DNA from 3 places in the Acetobacterium sp. MES1 genome. Region 1 is predicted to be linked to each of the others. Evidence: riboswitches for the same ligand, from Rfam matches in the RefSeq annotation. Region 1 holds a riboswitch; each other region holds the start of a gene.
The links. A riboswitch is a leader RNA that binds a small molecule or an ion and turns the genes downstream of it on or off. The one in region 1 is predicted to bind cobalamin.

Region 1 (8,280 bases):
GCCAGGGCAATGGTTGCCAGCTGAGTTTTATCGCCCATTTCGGCGATAAAGAAAGCCACCGCCACGGTAATCACCGGACCAAAGCGGGTGGTCCGGTTCTCTTCGCCATCCAGTTTATCCCCCCGAATCGTCCAGAGTCCAAAAAAGATAAAGGACAATGACGCAATCCCCTGAATCCAGATCTGGGCACCATCAAAGCGGGTGATATAGTTTCCCACGGCTACCGCCAGGGCGTGGTTAAAGACGGTGGCAATAAAGACTCCGAGCATCACCTTCCCGGCCTGATACTTGGTAGCAAAGGCCATCGCCAACAACTGGGTTTTATCTCCCATTTCAGCCAGCACCACGGCTCCTACCGCTACTAAAAAAGCAATAAATCCTGTGTACATTTGTATTCCTTCCTGTTTTGTAATTTGAAAGCATCCCAAAATAAAAAGACTCCTAGCATAACCCACCACAAAATGGACTATGCTAAAAGTCTCGTTACCGGAATCGGCTACAAAGCCAGGCGACCATCGTCACCAGTATGTTGACTTTGTATAACAACTACTCCCTTTTAACAGTGTTATTTTACAACAATATCCCTGCTTTTGTCAATATATAAACCGGAACGCCTTTTTAATGCTATTTTTACGCAGGCGTTCCGGTTTTATCTAAACCTCAAACGGAATAACCGATGCCAGCAAAGCTCTGGCATAGTGATTGTTGACCCGGGCCAATTCCCCACTTTCTACTTCTTCGACAATTTGCCCCTGATACAAAAAAGCAATCTTATCACAAAGATGGGCCACCGCCTGCAGATCGTGGGCCACAAAGAGATAGGTGATGTTCATCTCTACCCGCAGTTGATGAAGCAGCTTTAAAATCTGGGCCTGAACCGATACATCCAGTGAACTGATGGCTTCATCCAGCACAATAAAGCGGGGTTTCGTGGCAATGGCTCGGGCAATACAGACCCGTTGCAGCTGCCCACCGCTGAGTTCATGGGGGTAACGGTTTTTGACCTCTGGCTCCAGCCCTACCCTCACCAGCAGTTGCTCAATGTGCCAATCCAAATCTTTTTCTGCACCACTGGCACAAAGCGGTTCAGCTATTGCTTCTGTTACGGTGTAGCGGGGATTGACCGAAGCGGTATAATCCTGGAATACCACCGACATTTTTCCCTTATTATTTTTAAGCCACTGTCTGACTGGCAGCCCTTCAAATAAAATACTGCCTTTCTCCGGCTTTTCCAGCCCCATCACCAGCCGGGCCAGGGTGCTTTTGCCACTGCCGCTTTCACCAATCAGGCCAACACAGGAGCCAGCAGTGATGCTTAAATTAACACCATTGAGGATTTTATTCCGGGCTCCCTTAAAATTTGTTCCTACCTGCAGATAGCTTTTTTCCAAATCCTTTATTTCCAGCAGATTAGCCATGGTGGTCTCCTTTTTTCATCGCCCTCTGAAAAGCGTGTGTCAATTCCAGTCGGGTATCAATCAGATATCGGGTGTAAGCATGCCGGGGATTTTTAAAAATGTCAACAGCGTCGCCATATTCCACCGCTACCCCATCTTTCATCACCAGTAGTTGATCGGAAAGATGCTTAACCACCCCCAGATCATGGGAAATAAAAATCAGGGCGGTGCCAATTTTCTGGCGGATGATTAAAAACTCCTCCACAACCTGTCCCTGATTAATCGAATCCAGGGCGGTGGTCGGCTCATCGGCAATAATCAACTCCGGCTCCATTGCCAGGGCGGTGGCAATCATGCAACGCTGCAGCATCCCGCCGGATAATTGGTGGGAATACTTTTTTATTACCTGATCCGGTTCCCGAATATTCATCACCGCCAGGGCCTCTTTCGCCAGGTTCATACTCTGCTTTTTTGTTAGCCCCTTATTCTCGACAAAGGTTTCGGCCATCTGATCGCCGATTCTGGTGATCGGATCAAAGGCCGACATGGCATCCTGGAGAATCATGGCAATCTGTTTTCCGCGGATTTCCCGCAGGGTATCTTCGTTTTGTCTGAGCAAATCAATGGCTTCACCGGACGTTTTAAAAACGGCCTTTCCCTGGTGTTTTAACCAGGGGTTGGTGATTCCCAACAGGGCCCGGGTGATCATCGATTTACCACTGCCACTTTCCCCGACAATTCCCAGACAAGAGTTTTTGGCCACTGAAAAACTGATATCATGAATGATTTCATCCTGATCCCGCGAATCAGTTACCCGCAAATTATTCACCTCAAGAATTACACTCATTCGATCACCGCCTTTTTGCGCCCAAACATCGCCCCAAACAATGATCGCCTGGTTTTAAAGACCTTGTCGATCTTGGGATTCATCGCTTCCTGAATACTGTCACCCAAAAAATTAAAGGCTGCCACCACCATAAAAATCGCCACGCCCGGCGCCAGCATCTGGCCAGGATTGGTGGTCATCACATTTTTGGCTTCGTTGAGCATCATCCCCCACTCGGCGGTGGGCGGCTGCACCCCCAGTCCCAGAAAGGACAGGGCTGATATATTGAGAATTGTTCCTGCGGTATCCAGTGTCGCCAGCACCGCAATCTCCCCCAGCGCTCCAACCAACAGATGTTTTCTGATGATGTGTCCGGTTGAACAGCCGGATACCTTGGCAAATCGGATATAGTTACTATCCATAAACTGAATGATGATTGCCCGGATCATCCGCACATACCAGGCCCATTTGGCAATCACCGTGGCCAGAACAATATTGGCGATTCCGGTTCCGAGGATTCCCACAATGGCCAGAATCAGCACCTCACTGGGAAAAGACAGCATGATATCACAAATCCGCATTATCACATCATCAAGCCGGCCCCGGAAATAACCGGCAAGCACCCCCAGCACCGTGCCGATTAAAATCGTTACCGCCATGGTCAGGAGCGAGACCAGAATGGTGACCCGGCCACCATATAAAATCCGGGAAAAGACGTCCCGACCCAGTTGATCGGTTCCAAACCAATGAGCCAGCGACGGCCCCTGAAATTTATTGATAATGTTCTGGGCAGTCGGATCATAGGGCGCAACCAGGGGTGCCAGAACAGCTAGCAGAATCACCGTCCCCAGAAAAAAGCTGACAGACATTGCCAGGCTATCTTTACGGAAACGTTTAAAAAAACCGACCATCTCAGGCCTCCCTTCTGCGGGGATCAATCCAGACCGATCCCATATCGACCAGCAAATTACAAAAAACAAACAACACCGCCATAATCAGGACATAGGCTTGAATCATCGGAAAGTCCCGATTAAAAATAGCGGTCACACAAAGCCTACCGATACCCGGCCAGGCAAAAATATTTTCAATTACCACGGTTCCAGCAATCAACTTCGGAATTGACATCCCCAAAGCGGTTAGCGAAGTTTGCAGTGAGTTTTTAAAAACATGCCGGGTGATGGTCTTCTCTGATAGACCCCGAACCCGGCCATACAGCACATAATTTTCCCGCTTGTTCTGAATCATAGTGTTGCGGATCAGCCGGACATAGGTGGAAATATACCCCAGCGCCAGGGTTACTGCCGGTAAAATGACAGCACCGGGAGCCGTCATCCCGCTGGTTGGCAACCACTTGAGCTTAACGGCAAATAGCCACATCAGGAGTATCCCGGCCCAAAAACCGGGGATAGCGGTTCCCACAAAGACAATCCCCCGTAAGGCCTTATCTCTAAGGCTATCTTCCTTTACCGCACATAAAACCCCAACCCCCACTGAAACAACCACAATGATCAATAAGGATACCCCAGCCAGATAGAGCGTTGGCGGCAGAGCCTTGGCAATTTCCTGTGCTACCGGTTTATTATTGACATAACTGTGACCAAAATCACCCTGTAGGGCATTGCCCAGCCAGGTAGCGTAGCGGGTTAAGAAGGGATCATCGAGACCGAGTTGCTCCCGCATCTGGGCGACATTTTCAGCCGTTGGGGTGATCTCATTGACCCGGATTGCCACCTCAGCGGGATCACTGGGGCTTAAATTAATCAGTATAAAGGCAAAAAAGGAGATTCCGATCAAAATCGGAATCATCCACAGGAGCCTTTTGACGAAGTATTGCTTCATGGTCTTACTCCCTTTTTTTTTGGATAATCAAAATTGGTGGTCAATTGGAAAAGTACATTTTTTCGAAGGGGATTTCATATTGCGAATCGTTAAAGCTTACCCCTTCAAGTCCCTTGATTCCCACTGCCTTGGTTTTTGAATAGGAAATCGGGACATAGACATACTGATCATTAATATAAGTCAGTACCTCTTTATACATGTCGGCCCGCTTGCTATCGTCTGATTCGATCATAATCTTCGTGATGGTTTCATCCAGCCACTGCTTTTTTTCCAGACCAACCTGAGCCTGATAATCTCCATGAGCGGGAATTCGCCATGATGAAACATAGGATTGGGGATCATAAGGGGTTCCCCATGACAGCGAATACTGCAGATCAAAATCGCCGGTTTTCTGACGATCCAGGAAGGCCTGTTTTTCTTCCCCGAGAATATTCATCTTGATGCCTACGGCTGCCAGATCGGCCTGAATGGAGGTGGCAATGGTACCTTCCTGGGCGTTCTTGGAATTATAGGAAAGGGTAATCTCACATTTCTGACCATCCTTTTCCCGAATCCCATCACTTCCTGGTTTCCAACCGGCTTCATCGAGTAGTTGTTTGGCTTTATCCTGATTATAGGTGATGGTTTTAAAATCGATATCACAGTAGGGAACATCTTTAGACAGTAGCGTATCGGCCTGATCCTCCGAGTTATTTAAAATTCCCTGAATGATGTTTTCCTTGTTTACGGCATATTCAATGGCTTCTCGAACTTTAATATCTTTGGTAATCGGTGAATTACTATTGATAAGAATCGCTCGTGAAGCGACCGGCTCACTTATATAGGTTTTGTAGGCTCCTTCATCTTCCAACTTCTTATAGGAATCCAGATCAACCTGATCACCATCGGCTCCGAAAAGTAAATCGACCTCGCCGTTTTGCAACGCTAACAGAATCGTCTGGGAATCTGGCATGACCTTCCAGTTAATGGTTTTAATTTTAGTTTTGTCACCCCAGTAAGTTTCATTCTGCGTAAAGGTGGCATACTGATTGTCGACATGCTCCGATAAGACCCAGGGGCCGGTCCCGATATAGCCGCTAACCCCTTCTTTGGTGGTGCCATTGACAAAACAGTTGGGCGAAATAAAGCGGAAGGGTCGGGTCAGTCCCAACTCCACCAGGGTTGGATAGTAGGGATGCTTTAAGACCAGTTTGAAGGTGTGGTCATCGACCACCACATTTTCTTTAATCTCATTAACCATGTCCAGCCAGGAATGGCGTTCCGCATTACCAAGAATGGCATCCATGTTCAGCTTGACTGCGGCAGCATTAAACGGCGCACCATCGGTAAAGGTGACCCCTTTTCTTAAATGAAAGGTGTATTCCAGTCCATCTGCTGAAATTTCCCAGCTTTCAGCCAGAGCTGGCTTCACTTCTCCGCCTTCATTCTTGGTCAGGCCTTCAAACACCATGTTCTGGGCTGACATTTCACCCGAGTACAAATGCGGGTTGATATCCCGAATATCCTTGGTGCAGGCATAATTTAACGCTTCTTTAGTCGACACATCACTTTTAGCGGACGCTCCTGAGCAACCGGCAAACATTCCGGCACACAACACGGCAGTCATTACCACCGCTAAACCCTTTTTTAATTTCATTTTCTTTTTCTCCTCAAAAAATACTTATTTATTTGATTTGCTCGGCTTTTACCATTGCACATTCTGGTAAAGAAACCCCGCTCTATCACAATGTAAGACTTCACTGTGGCAATATTGATGCTTTTTTCCATAAAAAAACCTCACCATCTCCAAAAAGATAGTGAGGTCGCAAAAAGCCTGCAAAAAAAACACCTCCTCTATCGCACGTAGAGTCTGAGTAATTAAAGCAGGCAGGTCTTCTGGCTCAAGCGTCAACATTACCTCCTGCCTTCCCATTTCTGGTGGCATTCCTGGAGGAACTCTTCTTTTACAGCGGCGGGACCGCGGGGGACTTTCACCCCTCTTCCCTTTTCACCGGCCTGTAACCCTTCGTTACTGCCGGCACCTGTTTTATTAATATTTAATTCGTTGTCGGTGTTTTAAAAAACACTAAAAAACAGAAACAATGCCACAATCAGGTGTCTTTCATTGTTTCTGTTTGCCATTTTAACATGCTTAAACCACCTATGCAAGTCTCTTTTGTGGAAATGATATTCTGTTTTGGAATATCGTTCCATGCCAGTCGCGTTTTACCCGGTTTTTAGCCACAGCCATTATTTCATAAAGCGGTCAATTGCTTTTCTGAGTTCTTCCAAAGCCTTTTCGTCGTTATTTTCCACCGCATCAACGATACAATGCTCAATATGATCCTGTAAAATTATTTTACCGACGTTATTAATGGCTGACTTCACCGCCGACAACTGGATCAGCACCTCGGTACAGTCTCTTCCCGATTCGACCATTTTTTTCACCGATTCAAGATGACCCGCAGCCCGGGAAAGGCGATTCAACACGGATTTGGTTTGGGTATGTTCATGATGATGGTGATGATCTCCGCTGTGGCCCGCATCATGTCCAGCATCCTCCCATTCGCCCTGATGTTTATGCATCTCCGTTCACCTCATTTTCTATATCTGTTTAACCCATTATAACAGATATAGAAAAAGGACACCACCCAAGGGGAGATGCCCTTTCATATTTTACAGAATCGAATCGATCAGTTTTTTTGTATAGGCTTCCCGGGGATTGGCAATCACCTCATCCGGGGTACCGGCTTCCACCACCCGCCCCTGATGCATTACCAGCACCCGGTCGCAGCATTGCTGCACCAGGGCCAGATCATGACAGATCATCAGTTGCGACATCCCCTGATCTTTTCGCAATTGTGTTAGGAGTGCCATAATCTGAGACTGGACGGTTACATCCAGGGCGCTGGTCGCTTCATCACAGATGAGCAGTTGGGGTTGCCGGGCAAGTGCCCGGGCAATTGAGGCCCGCTGACACTCGCCACCGCTGACCTCACTGGGATAACGGCTAACAAATTCCGGGCCAAGGCCGCAGATTTCCAGATAGTCAATGGCTTTATTTTTAGCCTCCCGACGCCCCATACCCTGATTGATCAGCCCTTCCATGACACTTTCCCCCAGCCGAATCCGGGGATTAAAGGAATCCACCGGCATCTGAAAGACCATCTGAACCAGATGGTAAAGCCGTTTCAGTTCTTTTCCCTTAGGGTTTTTAAGTGTTTTGCCATCCAGAACAATCTCACCGCCATCCAACGATTCCAGTCCGGTGATCAGCTTGGCAACCGTGCTTTTACCGCTGCCGCTTTCGCCCACCAGGGCCAGACATTCGCCTTTTTCGACATGGAAGCTAATCTCATCAACCGCACAAATGGTGGTTTTTCCTTTGGTATAGGTTTTTTTTAAATTGTTGACTGCTAAAATCGTCATCACATTTCACCTTTTTATCCGGGGCATGGCCGCAATCAGCTGGCGGGTGTAATCCTGCTGAGGATGATCAATGACCTCCCGGGCTTTGCCATATTCAACCAGCTTACCCTTGCACATCACCGCCACGGTATCGGCCATAAATGACACCACCCCAATATTATGGGTCACCACCACAATTCCGGTTCCAAATGCTTCCCGCATCGCCATCAGTTCCCGGACCACCTGGGCCTGGACGGTGACGTCCAGCGCCGAGGTCGGCTCATCGGCAAAGAGCAGCTCCGGTTCCAGCAGCATTGCCATGACAATCCCGACCCGTTGATTCATCCCGCCGGATAATTCAAAGGGATAGCTCTTTAAAATCCGCTCAGTGTCATATAAATGAATCTTCTTAAACAGAGCTGTGGCTTTTTCCCGAACCAGCCGGCGGTCACTGATGCCATGCTGGGCCATGGTTTCATAAAGCTGCTCGCCAATGGTCCGGATTGGACACAGGGCACCGCCACAGTTCTGAAAAATCATCCCCATTTCTGGTCCCCGCAGCATCCGCAATGCTTCATCATCAAGATCAAGAACCGGCTTCCCCTTATATACGATCTCGCCCCGATTGACCAATCCATCCGGGCCCAGAAGACCCATGGCCGCCTTGATCAGGGTGCTTTTGCCACTGCCGGACTCGCCGACAATCCCGAGGATTTCACCCGGTTGCATGGTTAAGTTGATCCCCCGAACCATCGGCTCCCCATCATAGGATATTTCAACATTTTTAAATTCCAGTAATGGTTGTTGCATAAACCCTCTCTTCTGATCGGG
Region 2 (8,280 bases), on a different contig from region 1:
TGGCTGGCTACAACTGCGGCAATATGAACGGCTAAAACTCTTCGTTTAATTCATCCAGCTCCCGGTACATCTGGTAGAGATCGTAGTAGACCCCTTCTTCCCGGAGCAGTTCCTCATGAGAGCCTTTTTCGACAATCCCGTCTTCGGTAAGAACCAAGATCGAGTCGGCATTTTTGATGGTGGTCAGCCGATGAGCAATGGTAAAGGTGGTTCGACCCCGAGTCAGCTCTTTTAGGGATTCCTGAACAATCCGTTCGCTTTCATTATCCAGGGCCGAGGTCGCCTCATCAAGAATCAGAATCGGTGGATTTTTTAAAAATACCCGGGCAATACTGATTCGCTGCTTCTGACCGCCTGAAAGTTTGATCCCCCGTTCGCCGATATGGGTATCATAACCCTGAGGCAGCTTTTCAATAAATTCATGGGCCCCGGCGTGTTTGGCCGCCTGAATGACGCTGTCCCGGCCAGCATCATTCCGACCATAGCTGATGTTCTCATAGACCGTCCCCGAAAAAAGATAAACGTCCTGCTGAACAACCCCCACCTGGGTTCGCAGCGAATGGAGGGTCAAACCCTGAATATCCTGACCATCAATCAGAATCCGGCCGGAGCTCACATTGTAGAAGCGCGGAATCAGATGACACATGGTCGTTTTTCCGCTGCCGGACGGTCCGACTATGGCAATATTTTGCCCTGCCTTCACCTCAACATCGATATGAGACAGCACCGCATCACCACCATCGTTGTACTGAAAGCTGACATCTTCAAAACGGATATCACCAACCACATCGGTGAGTTCCACCTCATTCGCCTGATTTTCATATTCGGTCGGTTCATCAAGAATTTCGATAAAGCGCTCAAATCCGGTCATCCCCCGTTGAAACTGCTCGGCAAACTCGACAATCCGGCGGATCGAGGTAAGCAACGTCGTGACATACATCAGGTAGGCCACATAATCCCCGGGATTAATGGCGCCGTAAATCATAAAAATCCCTCCACAAACCATCACCAGCAGATACATCAGGCCGTCAAAGAGCCGGGTCGTAGTCTGAAATCCCGCAAAATAGCGATAAGTTTTCTTCTTTATTTCCAAAAACTGACTGTTTCCCGCTTCAAACTTCAGCTCTTCAATCGTTTCATTGGCAAAGGACTTAACCACCCGAATCCCCAGCAGATTGTCTTCCACTTGGGCATTGATCTCCCCGGTCTGCACCCGGGAGCGCTTCATCTCCCGGCGCATCCGCTTGCGGAAAAAAGTAGTGGTTAAAAACATCACCGGTAGGGCCATAAAAATAATTACTGTCAGCCAGAGATTGACGGAACTCAGAATCGCAAATGAAATCCCAATTTTTAGCGCGGCAATAAAAAACTCCTCCGGACAATGATGGGCAAATTCGGTGACGTCAAAAAGATCCGAGGTCATTCGGGACATCAGCTGGCCGATTTTCGTATCACTGTAAAACGAAAAAGATAACTTCTGCAGATGGGAAAAAAGATCCCGACGCATATCAGTTTCGATCCTTGCCCCCATCACATGACCGATATCGGCCATAAAATAATTGGCTACCGCATCGATGAGCCGCAACGCCAGATATAATAGTCCCAGTTTCAAGATAATCTCCACGGTCAGACTGGCCAGATCATTGATGGCGGTGTTGGTAATGAACCGAACAATTAACGGCAATACCAGATCGCAAACGGTCGTTAGGGTCGCGCAAAATAAATCCAACAACAGAATCCACTTGTATTTTTGATAATAGGGTATAAAACGTTTGATGAGTTGCGTATTTGTGATTTCCAAAAATATTCCTTCTTTCTTAATTGATGTATTTAAAAACTTAGGGCAATTGAGAAACGACTAGCCATTTCCCAATTGCCCATTCATGGTTGTTTATAAATTACTCTATTGACTGACTTTAGCCTGATCCTTCATAATTTCACTGAGGGATGTGGCCAGACCGGCCAAGCTCTGAATTTCAGATGGTATAATGATCTTGGTGGCTTTGCCATCAGCTACCTTTTCAAAGGTTGATAAGCTCTTCAGCGCAATCACCGACTGGATTGGATCAGCAGCGTTTAACATTTTAACCCCATTGGCAACAGCTTCCTGAACCGTGATAATCGCTTCGGCTTCCCCTTCTGCCCGTCTGATCTGGGCTTCCCGGTCTGCTTCAGCGCTTAAAATAGCGGCCGCTTTCAAACCTTCTGCCTGCAAAATTGCCGCAGATTTTTCACCTTCTGCCACCAGAATGGCGCTGGCTTTTTCCCCTTCGGCCTGAAGAATTTTTTCACGTCGTTCCCGCTCGGCCTTCATCTGCCGTTCCATCGCATTTTGGATCGCTTCTGGTGGCATAATATTTTTAAGCTCCACCCGATTGATTTTAATCCCCCAGGGATCGGTGGCTTCATCGAGAATCACCCGCATCTTGGTATTAATGACATCTCGGGAGGTGAGCGTTGCATCAAGCTCCATATCCCCGATGATATTACGAAGGGTCGTAGCCGTTAAGTTTTCAATCGCCTTCATGGGATTATCCACCCCATACATATAAAATTTGGGATCGGTTACCTGCAAATATATAACCGTGTCAATTTGCATTGTGACGTTATCTTTGGTGATAACCGGTTGTGGTGGAAAATCGGCTACCCGCTCTTTTAAACTGATTCGTTTGGAGATCCGGTCAATAATTGGTATCGCAATATGAAAACCGGTTTCCCAGGTAGAATGATAAGCTCCCAGCCGTTCGACTACATAGGCATTGGCCTGAGGAACAATCTTGGCATTGACAATAATCACAACAATAAAAATGATAAAGATGACACCTAAAATAATGAGCCCATACATGTTTTTTCCTCCTTTTATTTTGAAATAGTTTCTTTCTCAGCCGCCCGAACCATGGCCTTAACGCCTTCGATTCCCACAACAGTCACTTCAGCACCAATCGGAATAACAGCCTCACCATCGACATTCCGGGCTGACCAGGACTTCCCGTCTATTTTGACCGCCCCCTGACCTTTGAGGTTATTGATTTCTTCTTCAACAATGCCCCGGTTTTTAAGGATCCGATCGGCATTGGTCGCCATTTTTTTGGGATCCAGATGTTTCTTTAAAAACGGCTTTGTACCCAATAATAAACCAATGGAAACGACAAAAAAAACGATCATCTGCACCCAGAAAGCCGCGCCAAAATAGGCAGCAACTAAAGCCACCAAAGAGCCCACACAAAACCAGATTGAAACCAACGCCCCAGCTGTAACCAGTTCAGCTACCAGAAAAACGATAAACAAAATCAACCAGATAAAAACAAGATTCATCCTCTCACCTCCCTCATTCATTTGATTTATTATAACATAGTTTGATTCTTTTTTTATCTCAACTGTCCAAATCATTTTTTTAATTTTTTTCTTGCACATTTATTTTTTAGGTTGTATAATCAAAAACAAGTAAATCGAAAAGCGAGCATATGGTGCCTTAGCAATAAGGAGAATAGGGAATCAGGTGAGAGTCCTGAACGAACCCATCACTGTAAGGGCGGAGCAAACCACAAAGACCACTGTTTTTTAATGGGAAGGTGTGGCGTAGCGCTAAAACCCCAAGTCAGGAGACCTGCCTATGATCGATCCTGAATGAACGAAGGTAAAGTTCATGGCGGTTATTTTTTTTATAAATGCTGTGGGCTTTTTTTTTTTCTAAAATACCAACAATCATTCAGGAGGAAACAATGACAATTCTGGAAAAAGCACGGGCGGGTGAAATCACCGCCGAAATGATTTATGTGGCCGAAAAAGAAGGACTCGATCCCGAGCTGATTCGCCAGGGAGTGGCCGCTGGCGAAATCGTTATTCTTAAAAGCGCCCGCCCCAATATCAACCCGGTGGCAGTCGGTAAAGGACTGTTTACCAAGGTCTCAGCCAGCGTCGGGATGTATGAAGTTGACGACACCATCGCCAGTGAAATGGCTAAAATTGACCAGGCCGTTAAGGCCAAGGCCGATACCCTGATGGACTTAAGTGTCCGGGGCCCAATCGATGCAATGCGTGAAAAAGTCTTAGCTACAGTGGATCGGCCAGTCGGTACCCTGCCCCTGTATCAAACCTTGGCCATGGCTCAGGAAAAATATGGTACCGCTTTAGATATGACCGCCGACGACATGTTTGCGATGATGGAAAAACAGGCTGCTGATGGTGTCAGCTTTTTAGCCCTGCACTGCGGCACCACCATGGACGTGATCAACCGCGCCAAAGAAGAAGGCCGGATTGATCCCCTGGTAAGTTATGGAGGCTCCCATCTGATCGGCTGGATGATTCACAACCACTGTGAAAATCCTTTCTTTACCCAATATGACCGGGTCCTGGAAATCTGTAAAAAATATGATGTCGTCCTGAGTTTTGCCGACGGCATGCGTCCCGGCTGTATCGCTGATTCACTGGATGGCGCTCAGGTTCATGAATTGGTGATCCTCGGCGGCCTGGTTAAAAAGGCCCGGGCGGCTGGCGTTCAGGTGATGGTTAAAGGTCCTGGCCACGTGCCGCTGGATCAGATTCAAACGACTGTCCAATTACAAAAACAATTATGCGGTGGTGCACCCTACTTTGTCTTTGGTTGTCTGCCCACTGATTCCGGGGCCGGGATGGATCATGTCACTGGTGCCATTGGCGGAGCGATTGCCGCCTATTATGGCGCGGACTTTCTCTGCTATGTGACCCCGGCCGAACACATCGGTATGCCCAGTGCCGAAGATGTCTATCTGGGCGTGATGGCCAGCCGCATTGCCGCCCATGCCGGTGATGTCGGCAAAGGTCATCCGGCGGCGATTGCCTGGGATCTGGAAATGTCCCACGCCCGGCGGGAACTCAACTGGGGCCGACAGATGGAACTGGCCATCGATACCGAAACTGCCACAAAAGTCTGGAAAGATCGCAGCACCAACTTCGCCTCCGAGTGCAGCATGTGCGGCGACTTCTGTGCCATGAAAATTATCGGCAAGTATTTACGAGACGAAAACCAGGAAGTGAGGAACGAACGATGACCCAAATGTTAAAAGCCCGGGCGGGTAAAATTACCGAAGAAATGGAAATGGTGGCGATTAGCGAAGGCTTCACCCCGGAATTTATCCGGGCGGGAGTAGCCGCTGGCCGGATTGTCATTCCTAAAAATAAATTGCGCAACCGTTCTAAAATCTGCGGCATCGGCGGCGGACTGGACGTCAAAGTTAACGGTCTGATGGGCACCTCCGGTGACCGCGATGACATGGAAATGGAAGTCAAAAAGCTAAAAATCATTGAAGCCGCCGGTGCCCATGGCTTTATGGATTTAAGTATGGGTGCCGATATCGATACGATGCGGACCTTGAGTTTAAGTAATTCCAATATCGCCGCTGGCTGTGTGCCGGTGTATCAGGCGGCCAAAGAAGCGGCTGATAAACGGGGCTTGATGGTCAATATGACGGCCGATGATCTTTTTTCCGTGGTCGAAAAGCAGTGTCAAGCCGGTATGGATTTTATGGCTGTCCACTCGGCTCTAAATATGGATCTTCTCAAAATATTAAAGAAAACTGGCCGGGTGGCCGATATCTGCAGTCGGGGCGGCTCGCTGCTGACCGGCTGGATGTTCCATAATGATAAAGAAAACCCCCTCTATGAACAGTTTGACCGGTTGCTGGAAATTCTTAAAGCCACCGATACAGTTTTAAGCATCGGCGATGCCATCCGACCCGGCGCCAACGCCGACTCCCTCGATCAAGCCCACCTACGTGGCTTGATGGTTGCTGGCGAACTAACCAAACGGGCCCTGGCAGCTGGCGTTCAGGTGATGGTGGAAGGCCCCGGCCATGTGCCCCTAAACCATATACCCTCAGCCATGTTGCTGCAAAAACGACTTTGCTTTGAGGTGCCCTATTATATTTTGGGCTTCCTGGCCACCGATGTTGCTCCCGGTTATGATAATATATCCGGTGCCATCGGTGGGGCCTTTGCTGGTATGCATGGGGCCGACTTCCTTTGTTATCTGACTCCAGCCGAACATCTGGGTCTGCCCAATGAAGACGATGTCCGTATCGGTGTCGAAACCACCCGGATCGCTGCTAATGCCGCTAATGTCTTAAAGCGTGGCGGCGCGGCCTGGAACCGCGATCTGGCAATGTCCCGGTCCCGGGTTGCCCGCAATCAGGAAGAACAGGTCAAAAACGCCATTAACCAGGCCAATCTGATTGCTGCCCTGGCGGCCCAGACGCCCTCCCATGGCTGTGCCGTCTGCGGAGACAGTAAATGTCCGGCCGATGTGGCCGCGGAGTTTTTCGGACTGGCTTAAATTATTGATTAAATGATGCGGGCGAACACGGTTCGCCCCTACGAACTGCCAAATCACTACGTTTCTAAAATAGATGTTTCATTATTTTTTATCGGACTAAAAACAGCACCCGATCTAAATCATCAGACCGTAGGGGAGGTCCGTGACCTCCCGAAACGCTGTGCATTATAATTAATACCATAGAGAAGGGATAAGTACCATGATCGAAACCAAATATACCTTAAAACACGTCATCGATAACACCGAACCAGCCGATCCCAAGTGGCGGCAGGCGGCCCGGGATCATATTGAACAATTGGCCATTCCACCCTGGAGTCTCGGTCAGCTGCTGGTCGTCGCTGAACAACTGGCTGGCATCCAACGCACCATCCGCCCCAACGTCGATAAAAAAATGGTCATCACCATGGCCGGGGACCACGGCGTCGTGGCTGAAGGCGTTTCCGCCTTTCCCCAGGAAGTCACCCCTCAGATGGTAGAAAACTTTGTCAAAGGCGGCGCTGGCATTAATGTTCTGGCCAAAGCCGCCGGGGCTGAAGTGATTGTTGTCGATATGGGCGTCGCCGTGGATATGCCCGAGCTGGTTAAGCAAGGCGCCATCATCGACTGCAAAATCGCCCATGGCACCAGGAACTTTTACTGCGAACCGGCAATGACCCGGGAACAGGCCATTGCTGCTCTGGAAGCCGGAATCAACGTGGCTACTCAGGTCATTGAAGAGCAGGGGATTAACCTTTTGGCCACCGGCGATATGGGGATTGGCAACACCACACCCAGCGCTGCAATCCTGGCCGTCATGGCCGAGTATCCGGTTTCATCCGTCACCGGCCGGGGAACTGGAATTGATAACGCCGCTCTGATTAATAAGATCAAAGTAATCCGGGAATCGATTAACCGCCATCAACCCGACAAAACCGACCCCATCGATGTCCTCGCCAAGGTCGGCGGCTTCGAGATCGCCGGGATTGCCGGCGTAATTCTGGGCGCCGCCTTCAAACAGGTACCAGTCCTGGTGGACGGCTTTATTTCCACTGCCGGCGCGTTGATTGCCAAGGCCCTCTGTCCCCAGGCGCTGGATTACATGATCCCCTCCCATCAGAGTGAAGAACCGGGACATCAGCTGATGTGGCAGGCCCTTGGGCTCAGACCGCTGCTTAACCTTAATTTCCGCCTGGGAGAAGGCACCGGAGCAGCGGTCGCCATGCATCTGGTGGAATCTTCCGCCCGGGTGATTAGTGATGTCTTAACCTTTGCCGATGCCGGAGTAACCAATGGTCATGAAGGGCTATGATCCTAAAACCAACGGCGGTCAGTATCTGGAAGACCTGGCCACGGCCTACTGGGTTTCCGATTCCCTGTTCACGGCGCTGGAGATGGATCTTTTTGAGACCATCGATGACTTCGGAATCCGGGGTGCCAGTCTCGCTGAGCTCGCCTCAGCGCTGGGCGCCAACGAAAGCGCCCTGGAACGGTACCTGGCTCTTTTAATAAGCCTTGGCTTGCTGGGACAACACCAGAACATTTACTATAACCAATTGATAACCAAAGAATATCTACTAAAAGAGAGTCCGCTTTATCAGGGCGACTCAATCCTGTGGCGAAAAAACCTGCGCGATGACTGGAATACCCTCAAAGCCTCGCTGTCTGCTGGCGGCCGGGTTAATTTTTTACCGGAAGATATCAGCGAGACGGAATTGAACCGACGCCGGGCCAACTATATCCGGGCCATGGACAATGTCGCCAAGCTTAAAGCCCGTGACTGCACTGCCTTTTTTAGAGAACTTAGTGGTGCTATTCTCGATGTCGGGACCGGCTCCGGGGCCATGGCGCTGGCCTTTTTAAAAGCTTTCCCGGACACCAACGCAACCCTGTTAGATATCAAACAGATGCTGCCCCAGACCCAAAAAATTGTTGAGGTCACCACTTTCTCTGACCGGGTCTGCTATCATCCCGCCAATATTCTGGAGCCGGAA
Region 3 (8,280 bases), on a different contig from region 1:
CGGTGATAATTTTTATTCCGCCGGGGATCAGGCGATTGTGATAGATTTCGGCGTAAACCGAATCGGGAACAAATTTTTTAAAGGCCTTGTGGAAATCCTCTTCCTGAAAATCACCCTTGTCATACATAATCCCAATCACCGTGCCACTATGGCCGATGACGGTGCCCAATCCGCCAAAATCCCGGGACAGACCAATCAGACAATCCAGATAGTTCTTATTTAACCGCTTCTGGTTAAGGATAGCGCTCTTGGTACAAGCCGCGCCGATATCTTTCAGGCTGTTGGTGCGCACCCCTTGTTCAAACTGAGCGACAATTTCGGCAAAGGTTTCTAAATCCTCTGGTGAATAGTCATCCTGGGTTTCATTAAAGGTCATGGTATCAATGCCGCCATGAAAATCAACAATCAGGATGTCCGCCGACACGGTGCCGTCAAATTCCTTTAGCACCGAGCCACTGATATGATTAAACAAATTTAATTCTTCAAACATCAAATTATCGGAGGGCTCAATGGTCGTGCACAGGGCACCGATCTCTTTGGGGGTCAGACCCAAGTTAAAATATGCCGAAAGTCCGGCGGCCATGCCGGCAATGTCAGCGGTACTGCTGGCCATGCCTTTCTCCAGCGGAATCTCGCTGGTCATGGTAACATGCAAATGCTCCATTTCCGGCTGGGGAATTGCAAAGTGCCGGAAAACTGCTTCGACCAGTTTTTTTGTTTTGAGTTTAAGACACTCAATATTCCCCGGACCTTCTTCAAGAATAATCCGGGAATAACGGTCAATCGGGCTGGATACCAGACAGGGGCTGCCATCATACCAGCCCTGGATGTATTCGCCGCAGGTGCCCGGGGTTTTAACTGTAACCCGCCTCATGCCTGCCCCGCTTGGTGCTCAAGAACCACATTTAAGAGACTGGTTAAAAACAGCGGATTGCTGTAAAAATGAATATGAGGATAGCCAGCCAGAACGTTTTTCTGGCGATAGCCGCAAGTCCAGGTTTTACCTTTTTTGGTGATCACATAGGCAGTCGGCAAGGCTTCGGTGGTACTCACCAGACTGTGATGAAATTCGTGTCCCCGGATCTCGATGGTTTTGCCGCACAGATAGGCGGCGATATTGACATAGCCAAACCGCTGCAGCCGTTTGGTCATCTGAGCATCGGCCTCGAAAAAGCCCACTGCTGGATTGGTTTCGCCGCTGTTTAAGGTCATCGAGTTGGTTAAATACATCAGCCCGCCGCACTCGGCATAGCAGGGTAGTCCTGCTTCCAGCTTACTTTTGATATCGGCGATCATTGCGGTGTTGGCTGCCAGCTCGGCGCCGAAGATTTCCGGAAAGCCCCCGCCGATATATAGGCCGTCGAGTGATTCAGGTAGACTTGCATCATTTAATGGACTGAATTCGACCACTTCCACCCCGGCATGCTTAAGCGCCATAAAATTGTCATCATAGTAAAAATTAAAGGCCCGGTCTTTGGGCACACCAATGCGCAACCCCTGATATTTAACGGCGTAGTCTGCAAAAGGATCGGCATAAGCCCTGACCTCCTGATCGTGCTGGCTGATTTTCCATAAGGTATCGAGATCAATATGGGCTTCGGCCAATGCTCCGGCCATATCCACCTTGTCCCGGAAATCAGCAATCTCTTCCACTGGCACCAGCCCCAGATGACGGCTGTCCATAACAATATCGGGATTGTTGGGGAAATACCCCAGACAGGTCACATCGTTATAGGCTTCTATCATTTCTTTTAATAAGAGATAATGGGATTCGGTTGAGATCCGGTTGATGATGACCCCGGCAATTTTGGTATCGGGATCAAAATCGACATAGCCTTTAACCATTGCCGCCGCACTTTTGGCCATGCCCCGACCATCGATGATCAGAATCACCGGCGCATCAATGGTTTTAGCCAGATAGGCGCTGCTGCCGACATCCGATTCCAGACTATGGCCGTCATAAAGACCCATCACCCCTTCAACGATACCCAGATCGTTTTCTGCCAGACGACGGGAGAATAACCCCCGGATCGTTTCTTCGTCTAACATCCAGGTATCCAGATTAATGGACGGCTCGCCGGTTACAAAGCGGTGAAACATCGGATCAATGTAATCCGGCCCGGTTTTGAAGGGCTTTACCCTCAGTCCCCGTTTCTTGAAGGCCGCCATGATGCCCATGGTGACGGTTGTTTTGCCGACGTTACTGCTGGCTCCGGCCAGCATAAAATAATTCATAATTGTGTCTCCTTTTTCCAATGACATATCTCGTTATTCGCATTCACTGATCGACCGCTAAAAACCGTTTAATACGAAATTATTTATCTTCAATTAGCGTCAAGGCTTTAACTATTTCAATAAATTCCTGATGATCATCAATTTCATTAACCGTCTTGTGCTTTTTGATCGCTTCCAGCCGCTTTTGCAGCTGACCTTCGGTAAAATCATTATTCAGACAATTGCGGTGGAAATATATCTCCCCCGGTAGCTTTTCCAGACCGTTTAGATTTGTAATGTTGCCGTGGCCAAAGGGCAGATCAGAAATCAGAATCAGGTCGCTCTTAGCCATAACGGCCAGGTTTTTAACCTGTTTTTCACTGCTGATGGCCGTAAAGGGGCTTTCTTCAATCATCGGAATCCCCAGTACATCACAGATAGTCCAGTCATCGCTGCCCTGGTTGACCACCCCGGCGGTGAGCTGATGACCCATGGCTTCGAGTTCTTCAAGCACCTGGGACGCCCTGTTGCCGCCGCAGATCACATGAATCCGCAAGCTGCGGTAGTCCTCCGATTCTTTAATCACCCGCAGGGGAATAATTTCCGGTTTTCCAAACAGCTTGTTCTCCTTGATAAACATTTTCATCTCATAGACTTTTTTAAGGTTAGGCTCGGTGATCACATCTTTGGGGATGCCATCGACAATCGCCTTGCCGTCTTTCATTAAAATCAGGCGGTTACAGTAACGGGCCGCCAGATTAATATCATGCAGCACGGCCACCACTGTCATCGATTTTTTCAGATTAAGATCACGAATCAGCTCCATCACTTCAATCTGGTGGTGGATATCGAGGGCGGAGGTGGGTTCATCCAACAGAATGATGTCCGGTTCCTGGGCAATCGCCCGGGCAATAATCACACGCTGCTTTTCCCCGCCGCTGAGATTATTGTAAAGCCGTTTTCTAAACGGGAGGGTCTTGGTAGCCCGCATCGCCTCCGTCACAATGTGGTAGTCATTCTGACTTTCCCTGGTCCGATAACTTAAGTAGGGGTTTCGTCCCATCAGAACAATATCCTCAACGGTAAAATCATAGTCGATATCAAAGGACTGGGGCACGACTGCAATCATCTGGGCCCGTTCCCGTTGGCTATAGCGGGTATTGTCCTTTTCTTCCAGGGTGATGACCCCGGATTTCACCGGCAACAAACCGGATAAACATTTTAACAGGGTTGACTTCCCGGTGCCGTTAGGACCAATCAGGCCGACAAACTCACCCTGGCAGATGGTGGCGTTAAAGCCCTTAAGAATATCTTTTTCACCATAGCCGGAGACCACATCCTTAAAATCCAGCATGACTTTTGGCATTAATCGTTCCATCTCAGGCACCTCCTTGCTTGCGTTTTCTAAGCAGATAGACAAAGAAAGGCCCGCCAAAGGCGGCGGTGATAATCCCAACGGGAATTTCCTGCCCGGCCACCGTTCGGGCCAGGGTATCGCAAAGAATCAGAAAGGCCCCGCCAAAGAGCAATGAGAATGGAATGAGTACCCGGTGTTTGGGCCCGGTTACCAACCGCACAATATGTGGCACCACCAGTCCCACAAAGCCGATGATCCCAGTTACCGAAACCACCGCCGCCGTCAGCAGGGACGAGGTAATCAGAATTTTCTTTTTTAACCGTTCGGTATCGACGCCCAGCTGGGTGGCGGTTTCCTCGCCCAGGAGCATGATATCGAGCTCCCGCACTGAAGTCAGCATGATCACCCCGCCAATCAGCACATAGGGCAGGACTGTTAAAACCTGATCCCAGCCCTTGCCGTTTAAACTGCCCATGATCCAGAACATAATCTGGGTCATCTCTTCCTGATTAAAAATCATCAGTAGATACATAATCGCACTGATGGTTTGACCAATGGCAATCCCGCTGAGCAGCAATGTCGCCACCGGTACCTTGCGCCCAACCCGGGAAATATTATAAACCACCAGAATCGTGGTAAAGGAACCAACAAAGGCTAAAATCGCCGTACCATTCATTCCGAACAAACTGCTGGAAAAATTCATGACAATACCAATCGTCGCCCCCAGCGCCGCCCCGGAGGACACTCCTAAAATATAGGGGTCGGCCATCGGGTTTTTAAAAATGCCCTGGTAGGCGGCGCCACAGATAGCCAGCACGCCACCGGTAATAAAGGCCAAAATAATCCGGGGCAGACGGACATTCCAGATAATCGCAATGGCCCCGTCACTGATATTTTCCATCCCCAGATCGATATGAAAAATCTGATCCAATAGAATTTTATTGGCATCCCAAAAAGAAATCGATGCCACCCCCAATAAGGTACAGACGTAAATGATGATGATGCACATGGCAATGGACAGGATGATGCCATATTTCTTGACGGTATTCTTCATGTATTCTCCCACTAATCATTTTGTCTGTTCACCCCCTGAGTCTCTCTACTTAAGAAAACCAGGGGGCGAACAGCCTTCGCCCCATCAGACAAACTTATTTGGTAAATATTTCCGGATAAATGCTTTCGGCTATTAAGGCCATCCCCTCAATAATTCGGGGACCGGGCCGCTGAATCATATCACTTTCCGGGGTCAGGTATTCAAAGTAGATCAGTTGATCATTAATGATCGCATTGATCTTATCAAAACCAGCGGTGGCTTTAACATCCTCCGGTTTGGTATAAAGCGAAATATAAACATCCGGATTATCAGCAATGATTTCTTCGGTGCTGAGCTGCGGCCATTGTTCTGCTCCATCAGCGGCAATATTGACGGCGTTCAAATCGGTCAGCATCGAATCCAAAGTGGACCCGGGACCAGCGGTATAGAATTTTCCGATATCAAAGAAAACTGACTTTTGGGTTTTGGCAGTCTTCGCCTTTTCGATTAACGCTTCTCGGTCAGCTTGCATTTTTTTAACTATTTCAGTCGCTTTGTCGTTGGCATTGGTGACCTCGCCAGCCTGAACAATATTGGCCAGGACGCCGTCAATATTGGCAGCATTAAAGGTAATTACCTTGGCGCCAGTGGCTTCCAACTGTTGTTTGATATCATCGGAGACAAAATCCGAGGCCACCACAATATCCGGTGCCAACTCAATAATTTTTTCCAGGGTTGGTGCGTTAAAACTACCAATATCGGTCACGGCTAAAGCGGCTTCGGGGTAATCACAGTATTTGGTCCGTCCGACGACCTTGTCCCCCTGATCCAGGGCAAACAGGATTTCGGTTGTTGCCGGAGACAATGAGACGATCTTCTGGGGTTCTTTTTCAATGGTCACTGAATTACCGGCATTATCGGTTACCGTGACCGGGTAAGTAGTCGAGCCGCTTTTTGTTTCGACGCCTGATTCATCCGCTGTCGTTTTGCCTGGCTGACAGCCGGTAAAGGATACCATTAAAGCAATCACAGCAAGAATCACCAACCAATTTCGCATGCTTTTCTTTTTCATTTTCGTCCTTCTTTTTCTTTATTTTTTTGCATTTTTTTGCAAAAATAAATCCAGCTTCCTGTGGAGGCTGGATACTAAACAAACGGTTTAATCCTGTTCTTCCCACCGAAGAATATCAATGATTATGAGTGTCCTGACTTATGCGTATTCTTGATTCTCACTTCCCATCCTTAAAGACAGTGGCACAAAAATCTCGTTGGCAATTACAGTAGCGGGGGCTGTAGAGGTCTTCCACCTCTTTCCTCATCACTTCTTTATTTATATTAGTGGCAGTGTATCATAGAATCGGCAACTTTTCAATTGATTATTTTTGCGGTGGTTTTTCATCATTTATGGCCAGACTCTCAAGCACCGCCCGGGCAAAATCAAGCGGTTCCTTTTCCCGCCAGTCTTCATTGGCCAGCACCTCATAGGAAATGGTCGTAATCGTTGGCACGGTCAGAATTTCGGCCATTACCTGATCTAAGGGAATGCTGCCTTCGCCGGGAATCCAGTGGCGGTCAGCCTTAAAATCATTGTCGGACAGGTGCAGGGCCTTAATCCGGTCTCTATACTTTTTTAGAATCCGGCCACAGTTCTGTTCTTCCAGAAAATCGTGGGAGCTGTCATAGCACATCCCAAAGCGGGGGGCATTAATCTGATCGAGCAGATAACAAAGCAGATGCTGCCGGGAAACATTTTCCACCGCCAGATCAACATCGTATTTTTCGGCCGCATCAGCCAACTCGGAGAAGAAGGCCAGGCCTTTATCGAGATCCGGCTCAAATTCATCGAGATCATTGGTGTGCATCACCATCGCCGGGATTTCAAAAGCCTGGCAATCTTTGAGATAATCTTTGAACATCTTTAACTTGGGTTTTATCTCCATCCGGGAGGCGGTCCAGATGTCGCTGTAGCCGATAAAAGGGGCATGGATATTGGTGATCCCCAAACCGTTTTTTCGAACCAACTCCGGGAATTCTTCTTTTTTCAAGGCCCAGGGCTCAAACTCATCCTCCCAGGAAATCATCGCTTCTTCAAAACCGGCATCGGCAATGATTTTGATGCGATCTTCAAATTTCATAAAATAGCCAAACCAGGAAAACATACTATACTTCATAATGGCCTCTCATTCTCAAATAAATTTAGGTTTTTTGCTGATATTTACCCATGCCCTTCAAATTGCCACTCTGGTCATCTTTTAAAAACTGCGCTATAATATCTCTAATACTAAAATTGGAGCGTATTCATGAAAAAATATTACAAAGGCATTCTGATCGGCATTGGCTTTATCGCCTTATCCGCCATTCTTTACTATTCGCATTTTTTGATTTTCAAGGATTCCCATCATATCTTTTTGTATCTGCTGGGCGACATTGCCTTTTTACCGATTGAAGTCTTGCTGGTTTCGGTAATTTTTCATAAGGTCATTGAAGATAAGGACAAAAAAGAACGGCTCAAAAAAGTCAACATGGTGCTCAGTGTTTTCTTCTCCGAGGCTGGTGTCGAACTGATGCAGTTCTTTTCCCGGGAAGATCAACACCTCCCAGATTTTCGGGAATTTCTGCTGATCAAACCGCAGTGGGATAACCGGGATTATAAAAACGCCCTGAAGAATCTGAAGGGGGTTCGCCATCATCTGAGTTTTTCCGGGCCCTGCCTTACGAATCTCAGCGAATTTTTAACGTCGCACCGGGAGCTTTTTTTAAAACTGCTGGAAAACCCGTTTCTGGTTGAGCATGAAACCTTTACCGACCTGATCATGTCACTTTCTCATGCTGAGCAGGAACTGTCCAGCCGCAAAAACCTGCTAACGCTTAATGACAATGATTACCGCCACCTGATGACCGATATTGAACGGGCCTACCAACTGCTGCTGGTGGAATGGCTGCTGTATATGAACCACCAGCGCAAGTCCTATCCGTTTTTGTACTCTTTTTCGATCCGAACCAATCCCTTTGATCCCCAGGCCGAAGTCGAAATTCAATAACCAACGTTCTTCTCAACCTTTAGGGTTATCGCTCAACTACCGTACCGACCAATTGTTAATCTGTTGTTCGCCGCGGAATCGGACAGGCGATGCCATGTCCGCTCCGATGCGTACAACATGATGTAACAATTATCGGTACTGGGTTATCTTGAGACAACAAATAGCTTTTTGATCTTACTCGCTGATCGTTTCCACCGACTCGATAGTATATTTCTGTTTGCTGAAAACCAGCTCCATCAGCATTGACAGGTATTTGATGATCACCGCCAGAATCACAAAGACGCCGAAAAAGCCAAAGACGATGACCAGCATCATTGAGGTATAGCCGGACACCACGTCTTCGGTAACATAGCTGACTAGAGTATAGATGCCGATGCCAAAGGTGGCCACCATCATAAAGACCGCTGCCAACAGGGTCATCTTGTAAGCCACGTTGGTAAACAGAATCAGCGAATCGGCGGCCATTTCTTTGCGCTGATAGCGGGTTTCCTTATCGTAGCCCTTGGTGCAGGAGCGGTCATTGTCGTACTCGATGGTGTCAATCTTTAAGCCACAGTTGGCGTAAACCGCCTTACGGTAGGGAATCGTCTTGCTCATCGAATGGACCCGGTTAATCGCCCGGCGTGACAACACCC

Region 2: another riboswitch for cobalamin. It lies ahead of thiC (phosphomethylpyrimidine synthase ThiC); the one in region 1 lies ahead of nikA (nickel ABC transporter substrate-binding protein).
Region 3: another riboswitch for cobalamin. It lies ahead of BI182_RS03405 (ABC transporter substrate-binding protein); the one in region 1 lies ahead of nikA (nickel ABC transporter substrate-binding protein).

The regions. Positions count from the first base shown of each region.
Region 1 covers NZ_MJUY01000021.1:29,928-38,207, forward strand. Annotated here, with positions in the region: gene BI182_RS07775 (TMEM165/GDT1 family protein) at 1-389, opposite strand, end outside; gene BI182_RS07780 (ABC transporter ATP-binding protein) at 654-1,418, opposite strand; gene BI182_RS07785 (ABC transporter ATP-binding protein) at 1,411-2,244, opposite strand; gene opp1C (nickel/cobalt ABC transporter permease) at 2,241-3,134, opposite strand; gene opp1B (nickel/cobalt ABC transporter permease) at 3,136-4,062, opposite strand; gene nikA (nickel ABC transporter substrate-binding protein) at 4,103-5,698, opposite strand; cobalamin riboswitch at 5,911-6,102, opposite strand; gene BI182_RS07805 (metal-sensing transcriptional repressor) at 6,292-6,627, opposite strand; gene BI182_RS07810 (ABC transporter ATP-binding protein) at 6,718-7,470, opposite strand; gene BI182_RS07815 (ABC transporter ATP-binding protein) at 7,477-8,259, opposite strand.
Region 2 covers NZ_MJUY01000025.1:12,002-20,281, forward strand. Annotated here, with positions in the region: gene larE (ATP-dependent sacrificial sulfur transferase LarE) at 1-35, shown strand, start outside; gene BI182_RS08500 (ABC transporter ATP-binding protein) at 32-1,795, opposite strand; gene BI182_RS08505 (SPFH domain-containing protein) at 1,904-2,845, opposite strand; gene BI182_RS08510 (NfeD family protein) at 2,860-3,315, opposite strand; cobalamin riboswitch at 3,449-3,628, shown strand; gene thiC (phosphomethylpyrimidine synthase ThiC) at 3,723-5,030, shown strand; gene bzaB (B12 lower ligand biosynthesis ThiC-like protein BzaB) at 5,027-6,310, shown strand; gene cobT (nicotinate-nucleotide--dimethylbenzimidazole phosphoribosyltransferase) at 6,510-7,598, shown strand; gene BI182_RS08530 (class I SAM-dependent methyltransferase) at 7,579-8,280, shown strand, end outside.
Region 3 covers NZ_MJUY01000011.1:21,016-29,295, reverse strand. Annotated here, with positions in the region: gene BI182_RS03425 (GHMP family kinase ATP-binding protein) at 1-874, opposite strand, end outside; gene BI182_RS03420 (cobyrinic acid a,c-diamide synthase CobB) at 871-2,235, opposite strand; gene BI182_RS03415 (heme ABC transporter ATP-binding protein) at 2,315-3,592, opposite strand; gene BI182_RS03410 (FecCD family ABC transporter permease) at 3,594-4,625, opposite strand; gene BI182_RS03405 (ABC transporter substrate-binding protein) at 4,720-5,676, opposite strand; cobalamin riboswitch at 5,783-5,975, opposite strand; gene BI182_RS03400 (sugar phosphate isomerase/epimerase family protein) at 5,981-6,775, opposite strand; gene BI182_RS03395 (MJ1433 family protein) at 6,905-7,645, shown strand; gene BI182_RS03390 (glycosyltransferase) at 7,820-8,280, opposite strand, start outside.